DNA from 2 places in the Actinophytocola sediminis genome. Region 1 is predicted to be linked to the other one. Evidence: riboswitches for the same ligand, from Rfam matches in the RefSeq annotation. Region 1 holds a riboswitch; the other holds the start of a gene.
What was found. Region 1 has a riboswitch for thiamine pyrophosphate ahead of thiO (glycine oxidase ThiO). Riboswitches for the same ligand answer to the same signal wherever they lie in the genome.
Positions count from the first base shown of each region.

Region 1 (8,071 bases):
CACCTCGACCGCGCCACCCAGCCGGGCCTGGGGCACCCTGGCGGCGATGGCGACCGCCGCGTCCAGGTCATCGGCCTCGACCACCATGACCCCGCCGACCGCGCCCTTGATGCCGACGTACGGGCCGTCGGCGGTGATGGTCGCGCCGTCGGCCACCCGCACGGTCGTCGCGTTCTCCGGCAGGCCGAACGGCGGCATGCCGTGCACGTTGTCCAGCGCGTTGAGGGCGGCGTAGTCGACGTAGGCCGCGTCGCGGTCCTCCTTGGCGAGCGCGTCCCATCCCGGCGTGCCCGGCGGCGGGTAGTCGCCGTGGTAGATGACCAGTACGAACTGCATCCTGTCCTCCTCATGGGGTCGGTAACCCCATGAGCCCGCGCGGCCGGCCGATGTGACAGCCGGGGTCAGCCGAGCAGTTCGGCCAGCAGCGCGCGGTCGAGGTTGCCGCCGGAGACGACGGCCACCGTGCGGCCCTTCGGCAGGTCGGCGGCCCGGTGCAGGTAGGCGGCGGTGGTCACCGCGCCGCTCGGCTCGGCCACCAGGCGGGCGCTGGTGGCCAGCGTGGTCACCGCGGCGCGGATCTCGTCCTCGGTCACCGTGACCATGGCGTCCAGCCGGGCGCGCAGGTGGGCGAAGGTCAGCTCGGACGGGGCGGCGCGCAGGCCGTCGGCGATGGTGCGCGCCCGGTCGTGGTCGCTCCAGGGCACGCGGTGGCCGGCGGCGAAGCTCTCGGTCGCGTCGGCGGCGAGCGCGGGCTCGACGCCGATCACCGCCGCGTGCGGGCAGCGGGCCTTGATCGCGGTCGCCACGCCGGCGGCCAGGCCGCCGCCGCTCACCGGGACCAGCACGACGTCGACGTCGGGCAGGTCGGCGGCGATCTCCAGGCCGACGGTGCCCTGGCCGGCGATGACGTCCGGGTGGTCGAACGGCGGGATCAGCGTCGCGCCGCGCTCGGCGACCAGGCGCTGCGCGACGGTCTCCCGGTCGGTGATCGGGACCACGACGACCTCCGCGCCGTGCCCCCGGGTGGCGGCGATCTTCATCGGCGGGGTGTTCTCCGGCACCACGATCACCGCCGGCAGGCCGAACAGCTTCGCCACGTAGGCGACCGCCTGCGCGTGGTTCCCGCTGGAGTACGCGACCACGCCCGCCGGCCGGGCGTCGGTCGGGATCCTGGCGATCGCGTTGGTGGCGCCGCGGATCTTGAACGCGCCGATCGGCTGCAGGTTCTCCGGCTTGAGCCACAGTGGACGGTCCGGATCGGCCAGATCGCATGGCAGCAGCGGAGTGCGCACCGCGGTCGTCCGGACGTGGTCGGCGGCGGCGTCGACATCCTCGACGGTAATCAGCTTCACGATCAGAGTATGCACTGTCCACAAAGGACTGTGTGCTTGCTCACCATTGGTAGGTGGCGGAAACTGTGTGGCTGGCGTGCGTGTTGTGCTAGTGGGTAGAACCGGCCTGGGAAAGGATCATGAGCGACAAGGACACCGAGCGTATTCGGCCAAGTCAGGTCGCGGCCAGCGCGCTGGCCGCGGTCACCGCCGCGCTGTTGGGCTCGACGATGGGCGTGGCCGGGACCGTGGTGGGGGCGGGGGTCGCGAGCGTGGTCAGCACGCTTGGCGGCGTCTGGTACCTGCGATCCATCCAGCGCACCAAGGAAAGCGTGCTCCACGTACGCACCAGGGTGGTCACCCGCGCCGGGTCGACCTCGGTCACCATGACCGAACAGACCCCCGAGCCGACACCCGGCACGGACACCGCGCCGACCGACCCCGAGGCGAAACCGGGCGACAGCACGGAAACCGCGCAGCCCACGGTGAACGACGGCATCGGTACCGATGCCACCGATGCCGGTGCACCCGGCCAGCCGGCGGCGCGGCGGCGGGTGTGGCCGGTCATGGTGCTCGGCAGCGTGCTGGCCTTCGTCGTCGGCATGGCGGTGATCACCGGCGTGGAATGGCTGCGCGGCGAGCCGCTGTCGGGCGGCGACGGCACCACCCTCAGCGAGATCATCCAGCCCCGCCCGGCCGGCGAGCGCGACGAGAACCCCCCACCGGCCCCGAGCGAGACCTCGACCCCACCGGCCACCAGCGACGACCCGGCCGACGCCCCGGCGCCGACACCGACGGACACCACGACCGCCGAACCGACCGGCGAGGCCCCGACCGACCCGCCGGCGCAGTCCAGCGAACCGGAGACCACGACCGAGGTGCCGACCACCAGCGACCCGCCGACCACCACGGACTCGGTGCCCCCGCCGTCCGGCTGACGTTTTACTGCCGGTAGTCACCCCGTGGCTTTATGGCAACTGTTGCCCCCGAACGGCCCCTATCCGAACACCACTTCGAATTAATAGTTTCAGCAGCGTTCTCGGGTCCCCTGCTACCCAACACAAGGAGAACGCTGATGAAACGCAGCAACTTCGCGAGCGTGGTGAGTGTCGGCCTGCTGGCAGCCGGCGTGGCACTCACGATGACCGCACCGGCCACCGCGGCCCCCGTGGCCCCGACCATCACCGAACTGGCCGCCGCACAGGTCAACATGAACGAGGCCGCCGACACCCGGCCGAGCACGGTGACCGCCTGGTACGTCGACGAGAAGTCGAAGTCCATGGTGGTCTCGGTGCACGGCAGCGATGCCGGCGTCGCGGACTGGGCCAAGGACCTCGGCGCGGGCGCCGTGACGATCGACAAGGTCGCCGAGGCACCCAAGCCGTACTGGAACATCATCGGCGGCCAGGCGATCACGACCTCCAGCGGTTCCCGCTGCTCGGCGGGCTTCAACGCCCGCTCCGGCAGCACCCGCTACGTGATCACCGCCGGCCACTGCACCGCCCTCGGCGGCACCTGGTCGGGCAGTGGCGGCACGATCGGCACCGTCGCCGGCTCGTCGTTCCCCGGCAACGACTACGGCATCATCCGGGTGACGTCCTCCTCGGCCGCCTCCACGGCCCTGGTCGACCGTTACTCGTCCGGCAGTGACGTCACGGTCACCGGCGCGACGAACGCGACGTCCGGCATGGCCGTGTGCCGTTCCGGCTCGACGACCGGCTGGCACTGTGGCACCGTCACCAACCCGAACACGACGGTGTGTTACTCCCAGGGCTGTGTCAACCAGGTGATTCAGACCAACGTGTGTGCTGAGCCTGGTGACTCCGGCGGTTCGCTGGTGACCCGGCCGAGCGGCACGACCGTGCGTGCGGTCGGTCTCACCTCCGGTGGTTCCGGTAACTGCAGCTCCGGTGGCACGACGTTCTTCCAACCCGTGCCCGAGGTGCTCAGCGTGTACGGCCTGACGCTGTACACCGGCTGACCAACCCGGCGGCGGACGGGCCGACCCTGCCGGCCCGTCCGCCGCGTTCAGGTTCCCGCTGGCCGCAGCGCGCCCGCGAGTCGGGCGGCTGCGGCCTGCGGGTCGTCGGCCTCGGTGATCGCGCGCACCACGACCACCCGGGTGGCCCCGGCGGCGAGTACGGCCGGCAGCCGGGTCTCGTCGATGCCGCCGATGGCGAACCACGGCCGGTCGGTCGCGGTCGCCGCGGTCGCGGTGACCAGGTCGAGGCCGGGTGCCGGGCGGCCGGGCTTGGTCGGCGTCGGCCAGCACGGGCCGGTGCAGAAGTAGTCCACGCCGGGCTCCCCGGCGGCGGCCGTGGCCTGGGCGAGGTCGTGGGTCGAGCGGCCGATGACGATCTGTTCGCCGAGGATCCGCCTGGCCACCGGTACCGGCAGGTCGTCCTGGCCGAGGTGCAGGATGTCCGCCTTGGCAGCCAGCGCGATGTCCGCCCGGTCGTTCACCGCCAGCAACGCGCCGTGCCGGGCGCAGGCCTGCGCCAGCACCGCGAGCGCGGCCAGCTCCTCGGCCGCCTCCAGCGGCACGCCGTCGCGTTTGTCGCGTAGCTGGAGCACGTCCACACCGCCGGCCAGCGCCGCGTCCGCGAACTCGGCCAGGTCCGGCCGCAGGCCCGTGCACAGGTACAGCCGCGCGTCCGCCAGCCGGCGGCGGATCCGATCTCCGTCAAGTCCAGGCATCCCCGCACGCTATCCCGTGCGCTACGGTGGAGGTGGTCCGCACGGGAGTCCGGAGGTACCGGGCTGAGAGGGGATCCGCCGATCCCGACCGTCGAACCTGATCCGGATCATGCCGGCGCAGGGAGCGTGTGTGCCTTGAGGTTCAACGGAAAGATCGTCGTCGTGGGTGGCGGCGTGATCGGCCTGTCGGTCGCCTGGCGACTGGCCGCCGACCACGACGTGACGCTGCTCGATCCCCAACCGGACGCCGGTGCGTCCTGGGTGGCCGGTGGGATGCTCGCGCCGATCACCGAGGCCTGGCCAGGTGAGGAGGACCTGCTCGAGCTCGGCGCCGCGTCCCTGGACGGGTGGCCGGAGTTCGCCGCCGAACTGGATGTCGACCTGCGTACCGAGGGGACGATCGCGGCCGCCTTCGACGCGGCCGACGCCGGCCAGCAGGAGATGCTCGCCGAGTTCCTCGCCTCCCGGGGCCGTTCGGTGCGCCGGCTGCCCGGCCGGGAGCTTCGCGCACTCGAACCGGCACTCAGCCCGAATGTCCGAAGTGGACTGTTAGTTCCCGGGGACCTGGCCGTGGACAACCGGGAGTTGTTGCGCCGACTCGGCACGCGGTGTGCTGACCGCGGCGTCCGGTTCGACCGGCGGCGTGCTGAACAGGTCGAGCCGGGCGCGGTCCGCCTCGCCGACGATGCCCCGATCCGGTGCGACACCGTGGTGATCGCCGCCGGCGCGTGGTCGGCGGCGCTGCATCCGGCGCTGGCCGGGGCGGTGCGCCCGGTCAAGGGCGAGATCCTGCGGTTGCGGGCGAGGGCGGGCGAGGTGCCGGTGCGCCACACCGTGCGCGCGCTGGTCGAGTCCCGGCCGCTGTACCTGGTGCCCAGGCGTGGCGGCGAGCTGGTGCTCGGGGCAACCCAGTACGAGACGGGGTTCGACGAGGAGGTGACCGTCGGCGGCGTGCGGGACCTGCTCGCCGACGCCGAGCGGGTGCTGCCCGGCATCGCGGAGTACGGCCTGACCGAGTGCGCGGCCGGGTTGCGGGCCGGCAGCCGGGACAACCTGCCGCTGGTCGGCTGGGTCGAGCCCGGTGTGCTGGTGGCCGCAGGGCATCACCGCAACGGGCTGCTGCTCGCGCCGATCACCGCGGCCGCGGTACGTGCGCTGGTCGTCGGGGAGGACCCGCCGGCGCCGGTGGCGGTGGCCGACCCCGCCCGGCACATCCCGACGAAAAGGTGACGTGATGAAGGTAACAGTCAATGGTGAGGTGCACGCGGTCGCCGACGGCGCGACCGTGGCCGACCTGCTGGCCGGGCTCGGTATGCCGGCGGCCGGGATCGCGGTGGCGGTGAACGGCGAGGTCGTGACCAGGGCGTGGCATGCCAGGACCGTGCTGCCGGACGCGGCCGTGGTCGAGGTGCTGACCGCGGTGCAGGGAGGCTGACATGGACGACCCGTTGCTCATCGCCGACCGCGAGTACTCGTCGCGGCTGATCACCGGCACCGGTGGTGCGTCGAACCTGGCCGTGCTGGAGCGCGCGCTGGTCGCGTCCGGGACCGAGCTGACGACGGTGGCCATCCGCCGGGTGGACGTCGACGGCGGCACCGGTGTGCTGGACCTGTTGGGCAGGCTGGGCATCGACCTGCTGCCCAACACCGCGGGCTGCCGCAGCGCCGAGGCGGCCGTGCTGACCGCGCGCCTGGCCCGCGAGGCCCTCGGCACGGACTGGATCAAACTGGAGGTGGTGGCCGACGACCGGACGCTGCTGCCGGACCCGGTCGAGCTGCTCACCGCGGCCAGGGCGCTGGTCGACGACGGGTTCACCGTGCTCCCGTACACCAACGACGACCCGGTGCTGGCGTTGCGGCTGGAGGAGGCCGGGTGCGCGGCCGTGATGCCACTCGGCTCGCCGATCGGCACCGGCCTGGGGATTCGTAACCCGCACAACATCGAGCTGATCGTGGCGCGGGCCGGGGTGCCGGTGATCCTGGACGCCGGCATCGGCACGGCGTCGGACGCGGCACTGGCGATGGAGCTTGGCTGCGCGGCCGTGCTGCTGGCGACCTCGGTGACCAGGGCGGCGGACCCGGAGAAGATGGCCGCCGCGATGCGCCACGCGGTCACCGGCGGCCGGCTGGCACGGGCGGCGGGCCGGGTGCCCCAGCGGTTCTGGGCGCAGGCCTCCAGCCCGCCGAGATGAGTTGCGTCGAGGGGTCGGGTCAGCTGAGTCTGGCGAGTACCGCGTCCCAGTCGTCGCGCTTGGCGAGCTTGCGGGAGACCGGGACCTTCCTGGTGTGCCCGTCGGCCGGGGTGCAGACGATGCGGCCGTTGGCGATGGCCAGTCGGCCGTCCTGGCCGCCGAACCGGCGTTTGGCTGGGCCGGCGATGGCCCGGACCACGATGGTGCCGGCGGCGGGGTCGAACTCGAAGTAGGTGCGGAGCAGTTGCAGGACCCCGGCCAGCATCAGCAGCGGGCCGAGCAGCAGCAGCGGGGTCGCCGAGTCGTTGGTCAGCCCGATGACGCCGAGCGCCAGCACCATCGTGCCGATCACCAGACTCACCGCCGCCACCACGGGGTTGTAGCCCACCTTCATGGTTCGGGTCCTTTCCAACGGCGGTGGTTGTGGGGACACGGTAATCAGCCGGAAGTCTTCCTCGGCGAGGGCTCGGCGTTGCGCAGCTCGGCCAGCTCCGCGCGCAGCGCCCGCACCTCGGCCAGGATCCGCTGGTCGGACGCGGCCTGGTTGGCGGCGTTGGCCTCCTCCCTGGCGGCCAGGTCGTCGGTGACCTGGTCTTCCATGCCGCGCACCATCACCGCGATGAACAGGTTCAGCACGGCGAAGCTGGACACCAGGATGTAGATCACGAAGAAGATCCAGGCCAGCGGCATGCTCGCCATCACCTCGCGGGCCACGTCCGGCCAGCCCTCGCCGGTCATGGTCTGGAACAGGGTGAACAGCGAGCGCCCGAGGTCGCCGAAGCTCTCCGGGGCGATGGCGGCGAACAGGTTGGTGGCCATCACCGCGGCCACGAAGATCACCATGGCCAGCAGCGCGGCCACCGACGCCAGGCCGGGGGCGGCGGTGAGCAGGCCGGTCAGCACGCGGCGCATCGACGGGACCGCGGAGATCAGGCGGAGAACACGCAGCACGCGCAGGGTCCGCAGCACGGAGAGCGGGCCGCCAGACGGCACCAGCGCGACCCCGACCACGAGGGTGTCGAACACGTTCCACGGGTCGGTGAAGAACCGCCAGCCGTAGGCATAGCCGCGCACCAGCAACTCGGCGACGAACGCCGCGAGCGCCACCTGGTCCAGGGTGTGCAGCACGTCGCCGATCGACGCGGTGCCGATGTGGGTCGAGCGGGCCTGTGCGGACAGTCCGGTCTCCAGCCCCAGCGTGACCGCGTTGAGCAGGATGACCGTGATCACGGCACGCCGGAACGCCGGTCGCTCGACCAGCTCGCGGGCGCGCTCCCGGACGGACATCCGCTACGTCCGCTCCGAAGCCGACGGTTCCGAAGCAGTTCGTTCCGAAGCCGACGGCTCCGAATTCGACGGCTCCGAGCTTCCCAGGTCTGGCGCCGACCTGTCGGCGCGCAGTTGGGCCAGCTCGGCTCGGAGCACGCGCAGCTCGTCGAGGATCAGCTTGTCCGAGGCCGCCTGGTCGGCCGCGTGCCGGTCCTCGGCCTCCACCAGGTCGTCGGTGACCTCCTTCTCCATCCCGCTGACGATCACCGCGATGAACAGGTTCAGCACGGCGAAGCTGGACACCAGGATGTAGATCACGAAGAAGATCCAGGCCAGCGGCATGGTCGCCATCACCTCGCGGGCCACGTCCGGCCAGCCCTCGCCGGTCATGGTCTGGAACAGGGTGAACAGCGTGGTACCCAGGTCGCCGAAGAAGTGCGGGGCGATCTCGCCGAACAGCTTCGTCGCCATCACGGCGGCCACGTAGATGATCAGCGCGAGCAGCGCGCCGATCGACGCCATGCCGGGCACCGCGGCCAACAGCCCCGACACCACCCGGCGCATCGCCGGCACGGCCGACAC
Region 1 is NZ_BAAGXS010000077.1:50,353-58,423, forward strand. It holds gene ACYVIP_RS35265 (YciI family protein) at 1-336, opposite strand, end outside; gene ACYVIP_RS35270 (threonine ammonia-lyase) at 402-1,352, opposite strand; gene ACYVIP_RS35275 (hypothetical protein) at 1,472-2,269, shown strand; gene ACYVIP_RS35280 (S1 family peptidase) at 2,407-3,312, shown strand; gene thiE (thiamine phosphate synthase) at 3,360-4,028, opposite strand; TPP riboswitch at 4,060-4,169, shown strand; gene thiO (glycine oxidase ThiO) at 4,164-5,258, shown strand; gene thiS (sulfur carrier protein ThiS) at 5,263-5,463, shown strand; gene thiG (thiazole synthase) at 5,465-6,220, shown strand; gene ACYVIP_RS35305 (hypothetical protein) at 6,240-6,614, opposite strand; gene ACYVIP_RS35310 (ion transporter) at 6,659-7,507, opposite strand; gene ACYVIP_RS35315 (ion transporter) at 7,511-8,071, opposite strand, start outside.

Region 2 (8,071 bases), on a different contig from region 1:
CACGTTGCCGGCCACGTCCCGATGCGGGAACAGCTGACCGTCCTGGAACACCAGCCCGAAGCCCCGCCGGTGCACCGGCACCCCGGCCAGATCGGCCCCGTCCCAGCACACCCGCCCACCTGCCGGCTCAAGCCCGGCCACCGCCCGCAGCAGCGTCGACTTGCCACAGCCCGACGGCCCGAGCAACGCCAGCACCTCGCCGTCACCCACCCGCAGGTCCACATCGGACACCGCGGTCAACGCCCCGTAGACCACCGTCAGACCAGCCACCGTCAGCGCCATTCAGACCTCCTCGCCCCCGTCAGCCCACCCGCGAGTCCAACGCTCCCGACACGTGAGCCCAACGCTGCGGACATCAGAACTCCCCGACCCGCGACCGGCCGGCCGACTCGACCAGCACCACCGCCGCCACCGTCACCACGATCAACAACGTGCACGCCGCGTAGGCCATCTGGTTGTTCAGCTCACCCGGCCGGGAGATCAGCCGCGCGATCGCCACCGGCAACGTCGCGGTGTCCGGCCGGGCCAGAAAGCTCGTCGCGCCGAACTCGCCGAGCGCCACCACGTAGCCGAACCCGGCCGAGGTCAGCAGCGCCCGCCCGGCCATCGGCACGTCGACCTCCCGCCACACCCGCCCCGGCGACGCGCCGAGCGACGCCGCCGCCTGGCGCAGCCGAGGGTCGATCGAGCGCAGCACCGGCAACAGCATCCGGATCACCAGCGGCGTCACCACCAGCGCCTGGGCCAGCGGCACCAGCGCGGGCGAGGTCCGCAGATCGCCAGGCAACATGTCCAGCGTCACCAGATACCCGAAGCCGACGGTCACCGCCGACACCCCCAACGGCAGCATCAGCGCGGTGTCCATGCCCTCCACCACCCCGCGCGGCACCCGCGCCCTGGACAGCGACACCAACACCACACACGCCACCACCCCGAGGAACACCGCGAGCACGGTCGCGTCCGCGGCCGCCCGCACCGAGTTCAGCGCCGCGTCCAGGCCGGACACCTGCAGCGAACCCTGGTAGCCGAACCCCGCCAGCGCCCGGTACCCGGCGAACCCGCCGGCGAACGACCTGGCGACCAGCACCACGATCGGCACCAGCAACAGGCACACCACGCCCACCGCCACCGCGACCACCGACACCGACAACGCCCCGCGCGGCCGCCGCGCCACCGACGCCCGCCCACGCAACCGCAGCGCCGACTCCCCGCGCCGCCGGGCGAGCGCGCCGACGGTCAACGCCGCCACCACCGCCGCCAACTGCACCAACGACAGCGCCGCGGCCCCCGACAGGTCGAGCAACTCCACCGTGCGCAGGTAGATCTCGGTCTCCAGCGTCCGGTAACGCGACCCGCCGAGGATCAGCACGACGCCGAAACTGGTGGCACAGAACAGGAACACCACCGCCGCGGCCGAGGCGAGGGCGGGCGCGATCGCGGGCAGGGTCACCGAGACGAACGCCCGCACCGGCGACGCGCCGAGCGACCGGGCAGCGTCCGCCGCCCGTCTGTCCACATGCGACCACAGGCCGGCGACCGTGCGCGCGACCACCGCCACGTTGAAGAACGCGTTCGCCAGCACGATCGCCAGCACCCCGCCGTCGGGCAACAGCGTCCGGAACGCCAACCCCACCACCACGGTCGGCAGCACGAACGGCACCAGCACCGCCACCCGGACAAGTCCCAGCCCCGGCAACGACGTCCGCGCCAACAGGTAGGCCACCGGCAGGCCGGCGAGCACCGCCAACGCGGTCGACGCGGCCGCCTGCGCCACGGTGAACCCGACCAGCCGCCAGGTCTGCGCCGAGGCGAGCACCGACAGCACCTCGCCGTCGGCGAAGCCCAGCCGCAGGATCGCCACCACCGGCCACACGAAGAACACCGCCAGGAACCCCAGCGGCACCGCCGCCGCGACCGGCAGCCAGGGGCTCAGCCCTGAACGAGCGCGCGCCACTCGTCGATCCACCGCTCCCGGTTCTTCGCGATCTCGGCCGGGTCGAGCTCACCGGCCGTCGTCGGCTGCGGGGCGGCGTGCTGCCAGGCCGCCGGCAACTCGACGTCGGATCGCGCCGGGTACACGTACATCTGGTCGGGCACCTGCTCCTGGAACTCCCGCGACAGCAGGAAGTCCAGCACCGCCCTGGCGTCCTCGGCGTTCGCCGCCCCGGCCAGCACCCCGGCGTACTCGACCTGCCGGAAACACGTGTCCAGCAAGGCCTTCGTGCGCGGCGTGCCGTCCTCGTCGATCTCGGCCGCCGGCGAGGACGCGTAGGACACCACGAGCGGCCGAGGTCCCTTGCCGGCCGAGCCGGAGAACTCCTGGGTGTAGGCCTCCTCCCAGCCGCTGACCACCAGCACCCCGCGGTCCTTCAGCGCCGTCCAGTACTCCTGCCAGCCGTCCCCGAGCGCGGCGATCGTGCCGAGCAGGAACGCGAGGCCCGGCGAGGACGTCGCCGGGTCTTCGACCACCAACATGCCGTGGTATTCGGGGCGGGTGAGGTCGGCGTAGCTCGCGGGCTCGGCCAGGCCCTTGGCCGCCAACGCGGCCGGGTCGATGTTGACGCACACGTCCCCGACGTCCACGGCCGTCAGCCGGTCGCCGTCCTCGATGGCGTAGCGCTGCGGGCCGTGCTCGGCCTCGGCGCTGCGGTACTCGGCGAACACGTCCTCGGTCAGCGCCCGCGAGGCGAACGTGGTGTCCACGCCGTAGGCCAGGTCGGCGACCGGGTTGTCCTTGGTGAGCACCAGCTGGTTGGTGAGCGCGCCGGCGTCGCCCAGCCGGCGCACGTCGATGGTGATGCCGGACTTGTCCCGGAACGCGTCGAGCACCTCCTGGCTCATCGCGAACGAGTCGTGCGTGGCCAGCACCACCCGCCGTTCGCCGTCCTCCGCCGAGTCCTCGGACATCAGCGTGCAGCCGGTGAGCGACGTGACCAACACGAGCGCGAGCACGGTTGTGCGTAACATGTTCGTCCTCTCTCCCTGCGCCGGCATGACCCGGATCAGGTTCGACGGTCGAGGGCTGCGAGCCCTCCTCTCAGCCCGGCGCTACACCGGACTCCCGTGGTGAACAGCCAGCCTACCGGTGCGCTTCGGGTGCACAGGGGCCACCATGGGGGCATGCCCGAACTGCTCTCTGACGAAGCCAAGGGGAAAGCGCTCGGTCGCCTGCGGAAGTGGCGGCTGGCCGACGGCGCTTTCGAGCGGACGGTTGAGCTAGCCGACTTTCCGCAGGCCATCCAGGTTGTGAACCGCGTGGCCGAGATCGCCGAGGACCTCAACCATCACCCCGACATCGACATCCGTTGGCGGACGGTCACGTTCCGCTGTACGACGCACTCCGAGAGTGGCATCACGGCCTACGACGTGACGCTGGCCGAGGGAATCGACGGCGTCATCGACGCCGTGCTGGACGCGGTGGCGACCGCGCCGGAGTGATCAGCTCCGGAACGGCCCGGCGACCTCGAACGTGACGCCGCCGGTCGGCAGCCCGGACGAGCCGCGCTGGGACGAGAAGTACAGCCGCGTGCCGTCCGGGCTGAACGCCGGGCCGGTGATCTCCGACCGCGAATGGCCGTCGACCCGCACGAACGGCGCGACCACGGCATCGGGCGTGATCACGCAGATCTCCAGGTTGCCGCCGTCCTCGGCGACGAACAGGTCACCGTTGGCCGCGCCGGTCACGTTGTCCACGCCGGCCAGCGGGGTGTCGTCGTCGTAGGTGAGGCCGAGCGTGCCGGCCGCCGCGTCGTAGGCCCAGACCCGGTTGTCGCCCTTGGTGGTGAACCAGCACGTGCCGGCCGCGTAGTAGCAGCCCTCGCCGCCGTCGAAGGGCAGCGTGCCGGCGACCTGGTAGCGGGTGGCCTCCTGGGACGCCGAGGGATCGGGCACTGGCGCCCAGGTGACCTGGCCGCTGGTCTGGTCCGGCTCGCCGAGCATGACCTCCAGCGCGCCGGCCGACAGGTCCGGCCAGGTCGTCGGCGTGAACCGGTAGAAGCCGCCGTCCGGCACGTCCTCGGTGAGGTAGATCACCTGCCGGTCGGCGTCCACCGCGCACGCCTCGTGCTTGAACACGCCCATGGCCGGCCGCACGATCGGGTCCGCGACGCCGAACGGGTCGGTCTCGAACACCTCGCCGCGGTCGACCTCCTCGCAGGACAGCCAGGTCTGCCACGGGGTCGCGCCGCCGGCGCAGTTCACGTTGGTGCCGTCGAGGATCCGGTAGGCGTCCACGACGGCCCCGGCGGCGTCGAACCGGATCGCGCCCGCGCCACCGACCAGCGGCACCTCGCTGTTGGACACGTAGACCCAACCGCCGCCCTCGGCGGCGAAGCACGCGCCGCCGTCCGGCGCTGGGTGCCACGGATAGCCCGAGTCGCCGACCGTGGTCCCGGTGCGCGCGACGATCCGGCTGGTGAACCCGGACGGGAGCAGCAACCCGTTGCCGTCGGCGGGCAACAGCGGCCCGTACGGACCGTCTCCCGGATCGGCCGCCGCGGCGAACGCGTTCAGCCAGGAGGCCCCACCGAAGGCCGCCGCGGCCGAACCGGCAACCGACACCCGCAGAAAGCTTCGTCGCCGCATGTCTTGCAACGTAACGTGATCGCCCGAACGCGAAAAGCGACCTTCGGCGCGGGCCGAACGGCCTAAGCCCGGTCGGTCAGCACGACCGTGGTCAACGGCGCCAGCGTCGGCGCTTCCCGGCTGCCGCCCGCCCGCTCGACGACCATCTCCGCGTGCCGGCCGTCGGTGCGCAGCGCGGCGATCGCGTTGCCGAAGAACGGGCCGGACACTTTGCGCCAGTCGACCGGCATCGGCTCGATGTCCGGCGAGCGCAGCATCCACCAGCGGACCACCGCCGCCAGCGGCCGCCACCAGGCCAGCTGGAAGAACGGCCGCAACACCCGTTGCACCTGGTTGTGCACCGGCGAGCAGGTCAGCTGGAACACCGCGGCGTTCACCGGCACCGGGAAGCTCGCCCGCGCCGCGTACACGTGGTGCACGTCGCCGGAGAGCACGCACACCGTCGACGCGTCCCCCTTGGCGATCCGCAGGATCAGCCGGGACAGCCGGTCGGAGGAGGCGCGGAACGACGGCCAGTGCTCCAGGTCGGCGGCCTGGCGGAACTTCTCCGCCAACCGGCCGCGCCGGCCCGGCCGGCGGCAGGCGACCTCGTTCATCGACTGGAGGTGGCTGATCGTGTGCGGCATCAGCCACGGCAGCGACGAGCCGATCAGCAGGTGGTCGTAGGTCCCGTCGGCGTTGTCCTCGATCCAGTCGAACTCGGCGTCGCCGACCATGGACCGGGTGCCGCCGGAGAGGATCCGGCCGGAGCGGGTGTCGATCGCGAGCAGCCGCACGTTGCCGAAGTCGCGCCGGTAGCTCCACCGGGTTCCCTTGCGCCCGTTGACCTCCTGGGCCGCCCGGTCGGCGAACTCGCGTAACAGCCCGGCGGCGTCGCCGTCGCGGCCGACGGTCACCACCTTGTCGTAGATCTCGTCCTCGGTGAGATCGGCCGGGGCCAGGTTGCCGATGTGCTGGTAGATCCAGTACGAGGCCAGCGCGCCCCGCTCGCGGTCGCGCCACCAGTCGGTCGCGCCCATCTCGTCGCGCCAGGTCTGCGAGGTGTTCCAGTCGTCCCGCACGTCGTGGTCGTCGAAGATCATCGAGGTGGGCACGGTCGACATCAGCCAGCGGACCAGCGGCGATGACCAGGACTCGTGGTAGAGCCGGGTGTACTCCTCGAAGTCGGCGACCTCGGGGCCCGGCGGCTGGGCGAGGTCGCGGCGGCGCGCGAGCCACTCCTTGGTCGCCTTGGTGGTCTCGTCGGCGTAGACCTGATCGCCGACCAGCAGCAGGGAGTCCGGCCAGTCGAGCTCGTCCTGCTCGAACATCCGCCTGGCGTACGCGGCGAGCGCGTCCACACCGGTCCTGCGTTGCTCGGCCGGGTCGTCGGTGTCCGGCATCCGGCACGAGCCGAAGATCATCAGGAATTTCGGGTCGCCGCCGTCGGGGAAGGTGCGGATCCGGCTCGGCGGGAAGTCCGGTTCTGGCCAGACCGCGTCGCCGTCCAGCGACACCCCGTACGGGACGCTGGTGCCCGGTGCGAGTCCGGTGATCACCACCAGGGCGTAGTGGTGTCCGGCGACGGTGAAGGTGTGTGCGGCGGCGTCGCCGGTGTCGCCGGTCACGGTGACCGTGCACGGCTGGTCGGTCTCCACCCAGACAGTCGCCGACGTGGTGTCCACATGTCTGAGTAACGGGCCGAGCAACAGCGTGGGCATCGGGCCTCCGGAAGTGGGGGACTCAGGCGTCGAGGTACTTGCGCAGGACGTGGGTGAGCAGGGCGGTACAGCCGTCGTACTGGCGGAGGACCTGGCGGGACACCCGGTCGGCGACCACCCACGCGCCCGCCGACAGTCCGAACAGGTCGCCGTTGGCCTCGCCGACCCAGGTGCCCCGCGCGTCGCCGAGCCGCTCGTTGGACTCCACCACGCCGGCCATGAACATGCCGCCGACGTTACGTCCGTCGCGGGTGGAATAGAGCATCGAGCCGTTGAAGTCCAGGCCGTCGGTGCGGGTCAGCAGGTTGAGGTAGGCGGCGGGCAGGATGGCGCCGGTGCGGGCGCGAAACCACGCGTCCACTCTGGCCAGCGCGCTCGGCTCGGCCGGTTTGTTGAGCTCCCAACCCTGCTCGGCCACCTCGTCGAGCAGCTGGTCAAGCGGTTCGGTCACACGGGACTCCTTCGGCTTTAACCCGTTCGGTGCTAGCGGCTCTCGGCGGCGCGTGCCAGGTTCGGCGGGTGGTTTTGTCCGTCGAGTTGGGGAGCGCCATGAAGCGGTCGATGATGCCCGCCCTGATCGTGCTGGCCGCCATGGTGGCCGCGGTCGTCCTGGCGCCGGGCGCGGCCGCTGCGCCGCCCACCTCATCGCGGACGCCACCGCCGACCTGCGATCCGATCGACCCGACAGCCTGTCTGCTGCCGTTCCCGAACGACTTCTTCACGGTGCGCGACCGGTCAACGCCGACCGGCCGCCGGGTGAGTCTGGCCCCCGAGATGATGCCGCGCAATGTCCAGGGGGTGCCGATCGACCCCGAGGAGTGGAACCGGGGCGACGGCTTCTCGCCGGGATCGATGCTGCTCGCGTCCGTGCCGGGCGTCGACCTCGCGCGGACCGGCACGGCTCCGATCACCGACATCGGCAGGTCACTTCGCCGCGACTCCCCGGTCGTGCTGATCGACGCGACGACCGGCAAACGCCACCCGCACTGGGTGGAGCTCGACTCGCGGGCAACCGACCCGAACCGGCAGGCGCTGATCGTGCGCCCGGCGAAGAACCTGATCGAGGGCCACCGCTACATCGTCGGCCTGCGTGACCTGCGGGACGCGGCCGGCGCGCCGATCCCCACCGGCCAGGCGTTCGAGCGGATGCTGCACTGGGCGCCGCCGAGCGACCCGACGCTGCGGGCAAGGTGGCTGCAGCTGCGGCCGGCGTTGGTCCAGCTCTGGCTGTCCGGGGTGCGCCTGCACGACCTGCACCTGGCCTGGGACTTCACCGTGGCCAGCACGAAGAGCCTGACCGGCCGGGCGCTGCACATGCGCGACCAGGCGTTCACCGGCCTCGGGGACGCGGCGCCTGTGGTGAGCGTCACCAGTGTGACGGACCCGACCCCCGCGCAGGACCCGGCGTTCGCCCGCAAGATCGTCGGCACGGTCGAGGTGCCCAAGTACCTCGACACGCCGGCCGGCGGCCCCGGCTCCCGGTTGGCCTACGGTCCGGACGACCGCCCGGCGGCCGACGGGGTGTACCGGGCGACGTTCCAGTGCAACATCCCGCGCAGTGTGCTCACCGAGGGCGCGGCCAGGCCGCTGCTGTGGGGGCACGGCCTGTTCGGCAGCCACACGGCGGTGAACGGCCTCGGCGCGGTGGCCAACGAGAGCAACTCGGTGCCCTGCGGCGCGAGCTGGCTCGGCATGTCCGGCGAGGACATCCCGTTCATCGTCGGCGCGCTCGGCGACCTGTCGCGGTTCGGATCGGTGCCCGACCGGATGCAGCAGGCGTACCTGAA
Region 2 is NZ_BAAGXS010000057.1:17,567-25,637, reverse strand. It holds gene ACYVIP_RS28430 (ABC transporter ATP-binding protein) at 1-282, opposite strand, end outside; gene ACYVIP_RS28425 (ABC transporter permease) at 356-1,954, opposite strand; gene ACYVIP_RS28420 (thiamine ABC transporter substrate-binding protein) at 1,930-2,967, opposite strand; TPP riboswitch at 2,962-3,075, opposite strand; gene ACYVIP_RS28415 (4a-hydroxytetrahydrobiopterin dehydratase) at 3,121-3,438, shown strand; gene ACYVIP_RS28410 (alkaline phosphatase PhoX) at 3,439-4,584, opposite strand; gene ACYVIP_RS28405 (alkaline phosphatase D family protein) at 4,647-6,284, opposite strand; gene ACYVIP_RS28400 (YrhA family protein) at 6,307-6,735, opposite strand; gene ACYVIP_RS28395 (hypothetical protein) at 6,834-8,071, shown strand, end outside.
Region 2: linked by a shared signal. The riboswitch ahead of ACYVIP_RS28420 (thiamine ABC transporter substrate-binding protein) and the one ahead of thiO (glycine oxidase ThiO) in region 1 are both predicted to bind thiamine pyrophosphate.